DNA from 3 places in the Vibrio aestuarianus genome. Region 2 is predicted to be linked to each of the others. Evidence: predicted binding sites of a transcription regulator. Region 2 holds the regulator's gene; each other region holds the start of a gene.
What was found. Region 2 encodes PurR, which represses purine synthesis genes. Its sites were predicted from a motif close to TNANGNAAACGTTTNCNTNA; they were not measured.
Positions count from the first base shown of each region.

Region 1: pckA (phosphoenolpyruvate carboxykinase (ATP)) is a predicted target of PurR. The motif match lies at 1,575-1,594, and genes of this name have one in related genera.
Region 3: glyA (serine hydroxymethyltransferase) is a predicted target of PurR. The motif match lies at 1,827-1,846, and genes of this name have one in related genera.

Region 1 covers NZ_JAKNYQ010000001.1:134,714-139,005, forward strand. Annotated here, with positions in the region: gene hslR (ribosome-associated heat shock protein Hsp15) at 139-525, shown strand; gene hslO (Hsp33 family molecular chaperone HslO) at 557-1,432, shown strand; gene pckA (phosphoenolpyruvate carboxykinase (ATP)) at 1,775-3,403, shown strand; gene MCT08_RS00730 (AsmA family protein) at 3,510-4,292, shown strand, end outside.
Region 2 covers NZ_JAKNYQ010000001.1:2,110,583-2,114,874, reverse strand. Annotated here, with positions in the region: gene MCT08_RS09750 (putative signal transducing protein) at 6-314, opposite strand; gene MCT08_RS09745 (TVP38/TMEM64 family protein) at 326-1,018, opposite strand; gene MCT08_RS09740 (TfoX/Sxy family DNA transformation protein) at 1,138-1,725, opposite strand; cyclic di-GMP riboswitch class I at 1,840-1,925, opposite strand; gene purR (HTH-type transcriptional repressor PurR) at 2,090-3,097, opposite strand; gene torD (molecular chaperone TorD) at 3,366-4,013, opposite strand; gene torR (two-component system response regulator TorR) at 4,270-4,292, shown strand, end outside.
Region 3 covers NZ_JAKNYQ010000001.1:2,476,108-2,480,399, forward strand. Annotated here, with positions in the region: gene tnpA (IS200/IS605 family transposase) at 1-350, opposite strand, end outside; gene glyA (serine hydroxymethyltransferase) at 521-1,771, opposite strand; gene MCT08_RS11325 (YitT family protein) at 2,117-2,716, shown strand; gene vpsL (exopolysaccharide biosynthesis glycosyltransferase VpsL) at 3,130-4,292, shown strand, end outside.

The DNA.
Region 1 (4,292 bases), 2.0 Mb from region 2:
CTAATATATCACATACCTCTTCAGCGTCCCTTTATCTGACATTAATTTGTCGGGTCGCTTGAAAATCTGGAACGAAAACACCATTGTAAGCCAAACATAAACACGCAAGGCTAACTCTGTTAGAGGCACTTTCCTAGTATGAGTTCTGAGACTGAACAAATAAGATTAGATAAATGGTTATGGGCTGCACGCTTTTATAAAACTCGTTCTATCGCTCGAAACATGGTCGATGGTGGTAAAGTTCACTATAATGGTCAGCGTAGTAAACCTAGCAAAATTGTCGAACTTGGCGCAACCATAACCTTGCGCCAAGGTCCAGAAGAGAAAACCGTGACCGTTGAGAAATTATCTGGGCAACGCCGCGGGGCTCCTGAAGCACAAGCCTTGTATAGTGAAACCAGCGAAAGTATCGCTAAACGTGCACACCATGCCGAGCAACGCAAACTCAATGCACATAATCCAAGCCCAGAGCGACGACCTGATAAAAAACAGCGTCGAGACATTATTAAATTTAAACATCAATAAAAGCGGGACCATGCTCCGAGGAAATAGCTAAATGGCAAATAACATTTTAAATCGCTACTTGTTTAAAGACCTTTCTGTACGTGGCGAATTGGTACAATTGGATAAAGTGTATCAAGAAATCATCTCTAGCAAGGAATACCCAGCGCCTGTACAAAAACTGTTAGGCGAATTGATGGTAGCGACTACACTACTGACTGCAACACTCAAATTTGAAGGCTCGATTACCATGCAACTGCAAGGTAATGGCCCGGTATCGCTTGCTGTTATTAACGGTGACAACGAACAAAAAGTTCGTGGCGTTGCACGCTGGGAAGGTGATATTGCTGATGATGCAGACCTGCATACTTTGATGGGCAAAGGCCATCTTGTTATCACTATTGAACCAAAACAAGGCGAGCGTTACCAAGGTGTAGTCGGTCTAGAGGGTGCTAATTTAGTTGAAGTACTAGAAGGCTATTTCATCCGTTCAGAGCAGTTGAAGACCCGCCTTTGGATCCGTATCGGTGAGCATGAAGGCAAAGCCCATGCCGCTGGCATGTTGCTACAAACTATGCCTGATGGTACTGGAACACCTGATGACTTTGAACATTTAGAACAGCTGACCAATACCGTCAAAAATGAAGAGCTGTTTACTTTACCAGCCAACGATCTACTTTATCGTCTTTATAACCAAGAAAAAGTACAACTGTTCGACCCGCAGCCAGTAGAGTTCCACTGTGGTTGTTCACGTGAACGCAGTGGTGCAGCAATCATCACTATCGGCCAAGATGAAATTAACGACATTTTAGCCACTGAAGGATCAGTTTCTTTACATTGTGATTACTGCGGCACGAATTATTCCTTTGACCAAGCAGAGATAACTGAACTCTACCGTCAAGCGACCCAGAACAGCGGTACTCTTCATTAATTTGCATGTATTATCAAGCACGTGAAATACGTCTCAGAGCCAGCATCAAGCTGGCTTTTTTGTGATCAAAATCCAATAAAATCAAACACCAAAGTGACAGTACGCCATACTTAATTTTTAAAAAGTATTAATCTTTTTGATCTAGCGCAAAGGTTTGCGTGCGCGATAAAATAGTTAGGCCAATATGTGACGGGACACCTAAAACCACACAACAGTCGTGGGCAATTTTTGAGCTACGTCCCTGTTTTATCCCAGTCTCGTTGCTAGCATGGTGAGCAGATAACAATTACAAACTACAAATATTATTACAAAATCCCTACAAAATCCTTATAAGGAGCACCTATGACCGTTATGGAACATACAAAGGCTGCACAATTAGACCTAACCCAACACGGATTAAAAAACGTAACTGAAGTTCTTCGCAACCCAAGTTATGAACAACTGTTCGAAGAAGAGACCCGCCCAGAACTCGAAGGCTATGAAAAAGGCATCGTCACTGAGCTTGGCGCGGTAGCTGTCGATACAGGTATTTTTACTGGCCGCTCACCAAAAGATAAATTCATTGTGAAAGATGACACCACCCGTGAAAATATGTGGTGGACATCAGACACGGTTAAAAACGATAACAAACCCATTACCCAAGAAGTCTGGGACGAGCTTAAAGAACTCGTCACACAACAATTGTCTGGAAAACGACTTTTTGTGATTGATGGTTACTGTGGAACTAACCCAGATACGCGTTTAAGTGTACGTGTAATTACCGAAGTTGCATGGCAAGCACACTTTGTTAAAAACATGTTCATTCGCCCAACAGAAGAAGAACTCGTTAGTTTTGAGCCTGATTTCGTTGTCATGAATGGCGCAAAATGCACCAACTCAAAATGGCAAGAACAAGGTCTGAACTCAGAAAACTTTACCGTATTCAACCTAACTGAAAAAATGCAATTGATTGCCGGCACTTGGTATGGCGGCGAGATGAAAAAAGGTATGTTCGCAATGATGAACTACTTCTTGCCTCTACAAGGTATTGCTTCTATGCACTGCTCTGCAAACATGGGTAAAGAAGGTGATGTTGCAGTTTTCTTCGGCTTATCTGGCACAGGTAAAACCACCCTTTCAACCGATCCCAAACGCGCTTTGATCGGTGATGATGAACATGGTTGGGATGACGAAGGTGTGTTTAACTTCGAAGGTGGTTGCTACGCAAAAACCATCAAACTATCTAAAGAAGCTGAACCCGACATCTACAACGCGATTCGCCGTGATGCCCTATTAGAAAACGTAACCGTGCGCAATGATGGCTCTATTGATTTTGATGATGGTTCGAAAACCGAAAACACTCGTGTTTCTTACCCAATTCACCATATCGACAATATCGTTAAGCCAGTTTCAAAAGGCGGTCACGCCAATAAAGTGATCTTCTTATCGGCTGATGCATTTGGCGTGCTCCCTCCAGTATCAAAATTAACACCAGAACAAACCAAGTATCACTTCTTATCAGGCTTTACTGCTAAACTTGCAGGTACTGAGCGAGGTATTACTGAACCAACACCGACGTTCTCTGCTTGTTTTGGCGCTGCGTTCTTAACGCTACATCCAACCAAGTACGCAGAAGTATTGGTAAAACGTATGGAAGCGTCAGGTGCAGAAGCTTACTTAGTCAACACTGGTTGGAATGGCAGCGGTAAACGTATTTCGATTCAAGATACACGCGGTATTATTGATGCGATCCTAGATGGTTCGATTGAAAATGCAGAGACAAAGCATATTCCAATCTTCAACTTAGAAGTACCAACATCACTTCCAGGTGTTGATACTGGTATTCTAGACCCTCGTGACACTTACGTTGACCCATTACAATGGGAAAGCAAGGCGCACGATCTAGCTTCTCGCTTTATCAATAACTTTGCGAAATACACCGATAACGCAGAAGGTCAATCTTTAGTGGCAGCAGGCCCTCAAGTCGACTAAAACTGATAAGTTCGTAACAAGCCCCTTTTAACAGGGGCTTTTTTTGTTGCCGATAAAGAGAATTTGTTTCACTCTGTCACGACAAGGGATTAAGGATAGGGAAAACATGAAAAAGGTATTGGCGTTGCTGATTGCAGTTATCGCTCTTGTGCTGACCGCGCTATTGGGCTGTTTTGCTTTGTTACATACCCAATACGCCACGCCAGTTAGCCAATTGGTTGTAGAGCGACTTTCTAAGGGCAATATCACCTTTGAATCGGTCGAGTACCAATACCCTTTACATTTTCGCTTTCATCACCTGGTAATACATCAAGATAAACAGACAATCCCTATTGTACAGGCTGATATTTGGCTTAATGCCACTCTGATCCACGATAACCAACTGGTAATTGATAGTATCTTACTTGATGGTCTTAATTTGCAGCATGATCTTCCTAACCTGCCGCGCCTTCCTTATCTCTATCTTCATCAATTAGCACTGCATAATGTCGATATCGCTCATCAAGGTTGGGTGGCCCGTGGAGTTAATATGCAGATCAAGCAACCCTCTTGGTCAGATAAGCACTCATCAATTCCTTTTGGAGAGATTCAATTTTCTGCCGAACAACTCTACTGGCAAGGTGAAGCTTTAAATAATGTGCTGCTAGATATGGATTACAAGCCACATAACAGCACCGTTTATGGGCTTTCATTTACCTGGCAAGGTGCGGCTATTTCAGGACAAGCTGAACAATATCCACAAGGATGGTCTCTGGTCAACGTCACGGTTGATAAACTCAACCTTAGCGCCAACGAAAGTAAGCGACTAACTCAAATCAGCCAAGCGTATTTAACCAACCAGATCGACCACATCAACAGTCTGGATATCTTAAATAGCAATTTGACTATG
Region 2 (4,292 bases):
GGGAGCTACTGAACTGAACTGCAATGCCAGCAGGCAGAAAACTGCGGTTCGTTCTCTTCTCCGCATTTTTGGCAGTACCAGTTGGACACATTTTGTTCATGGTTATCGCGGTAAGTTTCTATAACTGCAAGAGCTTCACGTTCTTTATGAGCATCGAGTAGCCATACATAAGGGTTAGTTTCTTCTCCAAAAGGCAATTCACCTTGTAAACCAAACAGGCCTTCTCCCCTGACTTCACACTGAATTTTTTCTTGCTGCAAGAGATGACTGACGATATGTGCTTCTAATAATAAGTTCGAGACGAATATCTTCATGTTGATTGGCTCTAAGTCGTTTTGGTCATATTGTTGAATTTAGATAGACCCCATTTCGCTATCATGGGAAACAATCCAAGCAGTGCAAATGAAAGCAAGACGGACGGTGAAATAATACCAGATAGACTATCTATTTCAGATAACTGTGTGCCTGCATTCAAATAGACAGCAGTGCCTGGCAACATCCCCAACTGGCTAACTAAATAAAAGCGAACAGTGGAAAGTGGTGTTAAGCCCATTAACAAATTGATCAAGAAAAATGGAAAGACAGGTATCAAGCGCAGAGAAAATAGATAGAAAGCGCCATCACTTTCCACACCTTGGTTTATCGCTTTCAGTTTTGAGCCAAATTTGTCTTGCACCCATTCACGCAGTAAAAAGCGGCTGCTTAAAAAAGCTAGGGTTGCCCCGATAGTACTGGCAAAGGAGACTAAAAGTAGGCTAGTCCAAAAGCCGAATAGCGCCGCGCCTAATAAAGTTACCACTGCCGCCCCAGGTATCGAAAATGCCGTGACTAAAATATAGAGCGAGAAATAGAGTGCAGCTGCGCTCACAAAGTTTTGTTCAATATGCTCATTGAGCAGTAATTGCTGTGCTTTGGCGTTTTCTAAGGTTAGATACTGGCCAAAATTCATCGCTAGCAGAATGATGGTAATTAATAGGATTAGACCCAAGACAATTTTTTTATTCATGCTTTTTCTCACCGCGTTTTTACACTAGATATAGTGAATAGGACATGGAAAGTCGAACTTTTATTTCAAAATGGAATAAAAAAGCGCCCGCAATGAAGTGCGAGCGCTTTTTGAAAGGTTGTGGTTAACGTTTATAGATTATTGGCGAGTTCATCACGACGAGATTGCGAAATAACAGACCAGTGTTTTCCTTCAATCGCGCCTTCTAAAGCCCAAAGCAATTCTAAACTGACAGTCGAAGAGTGGGTTTGCTGAATGGCTTTGTACGCTTCTAAAGCACCTTTCGCTTGTAAATCATTAACCGATTCAATACCTGCTTTTTTGAGCATTCTTTCCGTTGCAAGACGCAAATTGGGCAGATCTTTCAAGCGATCTGGCTTTGCCTGAGCTTGAACTTCACGTTCTTGCTTGGCAATTTCAAGTGCGACAGATGCGTCTCTCAAGATTTGTTGCGGGTTGTTCCAGCAATTATCAGGTAATGCAAAATATTTAGTGACGACAGGAAAGCCGCGCTTTTTATATACATAAGGCTCATAGCCCTGCTGTACAAAGCGTTTTGTAGACACATCATCAGCGCGAATGTGAAGTTTATCGTTTACGACCAAAGCAAACATAGTGTCATCGACGAAAATACCGAAACCGCCAAACATTGAACGAGATTTTACTTGTCCAAACTGTTCGAATAGTCGCATTGAATCTTTAAGTACTGGTTTATCCATGTTGTAAATTCTCGGTGTATAGGTAATACGCCACCAAAATCAGGTCCGAGAGGTTAGCAACTCTATGCAGAAAGTGTGTCAGTAAGGAGTAAACTTAATGCTAGTATCATTGCCATCGGCAACCCCGCTACCTACCAATATTTTGGTTTAGGCCGGAGGCTTTGCGTCCCATTCTTTCAAATGGTTTGCCCTGTGCGTGACTTCTAAGAATTAGAATAAATAAAAAATTGGACAAACATCACATTTGTATCTCTTATATGTGATGCCCATCTCAAAAGTTTCATGATTGAAAGTCAAATGTAATCCTAATTTTAAGAATATGGGCAGTTTTGACTTTCGAACGATTAACGAGCAAAAATTTGATTTATTTTTTTATATTTTTAACTGTTTTACGCTCAACAATCTCTGGGTGCATTTCAAAAATACGTCTTTCATGCTCTTTGTCTTTAATGCGTTCTAACAAAATTTCAAATGCATTTTTTCCTACACGGCGCTTAGGCTGGTGAATGGTGGTTAGCGGCGGTGAAAAGTATTCAGCGAGCTCAATGTTGTCATAGCCAATCACTGACATGTCATCAGGGACACGGATACCTTTTTGTTGTAGGCGACTCATTAAACCTAAAGCCATAGTATCGTTAAAACAGAATACAGCCGTTGGACGTTTATCCATTGCTGCGATTTTATCTGCGGCTAATACGGCAGTGTCACACTCGAAGTTACCTTCCAGTATCCAGTTTTCATTCACAGTTAGGTTCGCTTCTGCAAGTGCGCGTTTGAAGCCTTGAATTCGCTCTTGGCAGGCTGCCTTTTCGAAGTGACCACTTAGACATGCAATTTCAGTGTGACCATGATCGATAAGGTATTTGGTCGCTAGATAACCACCTTCTTCAGAATTATCGATGATTTTATCAGCTTGAGAGCTTTCTGGGCCCCAGTCCATTATCACCTTAGGGATATCGGCATGGCGATCGAGCATTTCCAGAAGCTCTTCAGTGAGGTCTGAACACATGACTAACATACCATCAACGCGCTTTTCTGCTAGCATGCGAATATAATCACGTTGTTTCTCATAGATACCGCCCGTGTTACACAAAATGAGCGTATAGCCTTGGCGATAGCAGTAGCTTTCCACGCCATCAATAACTTCGGAGAAAAACAAGTTAGTGGATTGGGTAACTAACATACCGATCGTACGGGTGGTATTACATTTCAAGCTACGAGCCACAGCACTTGGCGCATAGTTGAGTTCCGCTACTGCTTCCATCACTTTTTCTTGTGTAGCTTCAGCAACAAAGCGAGTTTTGTTAATCACGTGCGATACCGTGGTGGTTGATACGCCAGCGAGGCGAGCAACGTCTTTAATCGTAGCCATAAATTCGTTCCTGTCGATAATTGCAGAACGGTTGAATCAGCTTACCATTCAGCAGAGTTAGGCTTATTACCTTGTTAAGATTGAAGCCTAAAAGTAATAAAAACACAAAAACCGCCGGAAACAGCGGTTTGCATCTTAAAAATAATTTTTTATCGTTTTCAGTCAAGATTTTAGTCTGCAAACGTCAATCAGGCAATGAAAAATCTGCTTAATAAATCAGTCAATTGTCACAGTTGACTGATTTATTGTGTATCTATGTAAAGACGCACTAATCGTTAGACAAATACTTGCAGTCCAATTGAAGAAATGCCACTAGCAGTTCGGTTAATGCGCTATAGAACCCGAACTGATCAATTTGTTGGCATCGAAGGCTAAACTGAGGCACCCATGAGAGGATATGCTGTTGGATAAACTCATACTGTTCGACAAAGGCTTGATCTAAATGTTGTTCCTGTTCTAGCTCATTGGATCGAATGATCAAATTCCCCAGAAAATCTAATTCAATAGCAATGTGATCGGCTGGCTCATTCAGCGATGTGCTTACCGCAATGTTATGTGATGCCATTAATTCGGTCATCGCTTTTGCTGGTTCAGCATTGAGAAGACCTGATTGACCAATATAAATAGAGGCATATGGCAGAGCAGAATCTTTATTTGATTTTAGAAAAACATCACAGAAATCAGCGGCAAGCTCTAGTTGAGCATCTTCCCTATCCATGAGTCGATTTAATGCATCGACTAGTTTGTCAATTGCAGGTTTAAGGGTTTGGTTGTCACCTAAGCCAGTAAGAAATGAGCGAATGGCCTGAGTATGGTATTGTTCTAGTTCCTGCTCAGTTAGCTCTTTGACAAATAAGCTCGAAAGCCACCAGTAAATCTCGGCACGCTTTTCATTAAAGGCTTTAGTTTCTTGCATCATCTTGCTCCAAAAATAATTACTCTGCTAAGTTTAGCGAATAAAAATGAATAGCTATCACTATATAAATGAAAAAATATGACAGAAATTGTTATTTAATTAATACCGTCTTGGAAGGTTGTTTTGAATCAATAAACCAGCATTTTTCTCTATTTTTAGCCTGCGATGATAGAATTATGACGATTTATGAATAGAATAAATTTGTACATAGTCTCATACTGAGACTTAGGCATTTCCATATAAATAAGTGGTGTACATGAGCTATCACGTATTAGTTGT
Region 3 (4,292 bases), 370 kb from region 2:
ACACCAACTGTGTCAACAAAGTATCCCCTTGCCCAAAAATGATTACCCCACAGTTTCTTTCTTATATGTGGGAACTTGTTAAACAAGCGGATTGCTGAACGCCCTTTCAATACTCCCATCAACGTTGATATCGAAACTTTTGGTGGAACTATCACAACCAAGTGAATGTGATCCGGCTGAACATTTAATTCCAAGACTTCACAATCTTTCATATTGCACAAAATATAGATTGAGCGATAAAGCTCTTTACCTACATTCCCTTTCAAGATCTTAAATCTGTATTTCGGTGTCCAAACTATGTGGTATTTGCAACGCCAATATACATGTGATGAACTTCTATAATCGCCCATGTTTTTAGTTTCCTCTTACTTATGGTGAATAAGAGGTTTACTTCTAGCATGGGCACTCATTCGGGCAATAGCCCCAAGGTTCAATCACCACCGCCCAAGGCGGTGGTTTAGGGATGACAATAAAAAAGCTCCCATCATTTGGGAGCTTTTGCTTTTAGCACTAAACAAATTTACGCGTAAACAGGCAGACGCTTACAAATCTCAAGTACTTTCGCTTTAGTCGCTTCAATAACAGACTCATCGCCCATGTTATCAAGGATGTCACACATCCAACCAGCTAACGCTTTTGCATCCGCTTCGGTGAAACCACGACGAGTAATTGAAGGAGAACCAACACGGATACCCGATGTTACGAATGGGCTACGAGGATCATTTGGCACTGAGTTTTTGTTGACTGTAATGTTGGCAGCACCTAACGCAGCATCTGCATCTTTACCTGTGATATCTTTATCAATCAAATCAACAAGGAAAAGATGGTTTTCCGTTGAACCTGATACAATGTTGTAACCACGAGCAAGAAACTCCGCTACCATCGCTTTTGCGTTAGCCACAACACGTGTTTGGTACTCTTTAAATTCAGGTTCCAACGCTTCTTTGAATGCAACCGCTTTACCAGCGATAACGTGCATCAATGGGCCACCTTGACCACCTGGAAATACTGCTGAATTTAATTTCTTGTACAGATCTTCACCCGCATTTGAAAGAATTAAACCACCGCGAGGACCCGCAAGCGTTTTATGCGTGGTTGTCGTTACGACATGTGCATATGGTACTGGGTTAGGATAAACACCCGCTGCAATTAGGCCTGCAACGTGCGCCATATCAACAAAAAGGTAAGCATCAACTTTATCCGCGATTTCGCGCATGCGTTTCCAATCACAAATTTGTGAGTAAGCAGAAAAACCACCGATGATCATTTTTGGCTTATGCTCAACCGCTAATGCTTCCATTTCTTCATAATCGATCTGGCCATTCTCATCGATACCGTAAGGAATAATGTTGTAAAGCTTACCAGAGAAGTTTACCGGAGAACCGTGTGTTAAGTGACCACCGTGAGCCAAGCTCATACCTAAAACGGTATCACCAGCATTAAGCAGTGCCATGTAAACCGCGTTATTCGCTTGAGAACCAGAGTGAGGCTGTACGTTTGCGTATTCAGCGCCGAACAATTCACATGCACGTTCGATCGCTAACGTTTCCACTTTATCAACGAACTCGCAACCACCGTAGTAACGCTTGCCAGGATAACCTTCTGCATATTTATTGGTTAGCTGAGAACCTTGAGCTTCCATTACACGTGGGCTTGTGTAGTTTTCTGAAGCGATAAGTTCGATGTGTTCTTCCTGACGAAGAGTTTCTTCTTGAATAGCTGCGAACAAGTCCGCATCGTAATCTGCGATGTTCATATCACGCTTAAGCATCTGTATCTCCTGACTCAGATTTGACTGAATGTTTCAAAAAAACCACACAACGACCAAAAGCAAACGTTTTCGTCACCGTAATATGGCGCACATTCTACATAATTTGATCTGGGTCATAAAGAACAAATTGCAGAAATTATTATGCAGTTTTCTCATAATGACTAACGAGGTTTCTCATGTTACGTGCTCGATTTTTCATGATAACCAGCAAACGTCAACTTTTGGCTTTACACCCTGTAAAACGGCAATTACATAGGTTTACCTCAATTTTTGCTCTCTAGCTACCGAAAAGATCGACTTTTCTTTACTATGCATGCCACTTTGGACTATTTAAATTTATTTTTGATGGAAAAACACACACGCAAAGAAGATTGGATTGCCATTTTAACGGGTACATTTCTAGTCGCACAAGGTATCTTCTTTTTGCAGTCGGCTCATTTACTGACAGGCGGCACTACTGGCTTAGCACTGTTATTAAGCCAGTTTGTCCCAGCTTCTTTTGGAATCTTGTATTTCATTGCCAACAGTCCGTTTTATCTTCTCGCATGGCAACGCTTTGGCAAACGCTTTGCAATAAATAGCGCGGTTTCCGGTGCGTTAGTTTCTATTTTTGCCGACCATCTGTATCTGGTTATTTCTCTTGATAGTGTCAATGACATCTATTGCGCAATAGCGGGCGGACTATTAATGGGATTAGGCATGCTTATTTTATTTCGCCACCGTTCGAGCCTTGGCGGCTTCAATGTTCTTTGCTTATTTATCCAAGATAAATTCGGTATCTCAGTTGGTAAGAGCCAGTTGACTATTGACTGCGCTATCTTGTTTGCCTCTTTCTTTTTCGTCTCACCGACTACTATTGCTATCTCTGTACTGGGAGCGGTTGCACTAAACCTAGTGTTAGCGATGAACCATAAACCAACACGTTATAGCGTTACTTATGGGTAATTGATCTAGGAAAAGGTTTGAAGCCTTTTCCTTCTTTGAAGGTAATTACATTCAGCAAATAACGTACTCCTTTTCTTTATAAAACTTCAAGTTGATTAAAAATCACGCTTTATTAAGTAACACGAAATTAGAAAGCACTAATATTACATAAACTTCAAACTAGATATAAAGCAATCCTCCTTCATCATTATTAATAATAACAAAATCAATAAAAAATAAACTTAAGTACTAGTTTTTTGTTATTTAAATCATCACCTCACCTTTTACAGAACGAAAAACCAAATAATATGCATAGTGTCTTATTTTTGAAGCACTAGGACAGGTTGAAGTCATACACGCTTAATATGAGAATGCTCCACTTAACATAATTATTATTTCTGGCTTTAATTAAGTTGCTTGTAGGAGCTCCTGTTATGGGTGAAAAAGGAAGGATCCGTATTACTAACTATCAAGGTAAATTTTTCTATCGTTTGATAGATTGCCTAGTAATACTGATCACCATGTATATTACGCTAAAGTTTCACTCACATATTGTCACTATGTCATACGTCTCAGTGAGTCTTTTAGGAGTACTTTTTTATTCCTTTATTGCTGAAAGCTTAGGTATTTATAGTGGATGGCGCACAGCTAAACTTCGAGATTTAGCTTTACACACCTCTTTTTGTTGGGCGGCTACTGTTGGTTGTCTGACATTAGTTGGCTACTTCACTAAAACTGGTAATGAATTTTCTCGTTTAATTTTAGGATTTTGGTTTGTCGGATCATTCATATTGCTGATTGTGTGGCGTTCGTTAGCATTCGCCGTCATTTACTATTTACACAAACAAGGGTTCCATACCACCAAAGCCGTCATCATAGGCATGACACCCCAAGGTTTGGAGTTATCAAAAAATCTAATTAAGAATCCTGAATTAGGGATAAAGATGACCGGATTTTATGATGATAGAGAAACAGCCCGTTTAGATGGAGATATTCCTGTTTTAGGCAAAGTTAATGATGCATTAGCATTGGCGAAAGATGGCAAAGTAAAAAATGTATATATTGCTTTGCCAATGCAAGCTCAGCAGAGAATCAGCACCATTTTAGAAGCGTTTTCAGATAGCACTGTTAATACCTATATCGTCCCAGACTTCTTTACCTTTAATTTACTTCATTCTCGCTGGTACACCATCGGCGAAGTTAATGCTTTTAGTATTTTCGATACGCCTTTTAATGGTTTGGTTACCTGGCTAAAACGGTTTGAAGATCTGGTGCTCAGCAGTATTATTTTGACGTTAATAAGCCCTGTTCTTATTGCCGTTGCCATTGGAGTTAAACTCAGCTCACCTGGTCCCATTATCTTTAAACAACTGCGTTATGGGCTCGATGGTAAACCCATAAAAGTATGGAAGTTTAGAAGCATGCGAGCGATGGATAATGGCAATAAAGTCACGCAAGCCACCAAGAATGATCCCCGAGTAACACCGTTTGGTGCTTTTATTCGTAAAACCTCGCTAGATGAACTTCCACAATTCATTAATGTTCTTCAAGGAAGAATGTCGATAGTTGGTCCTCGTCCGCATGCAGTTGCGCACAA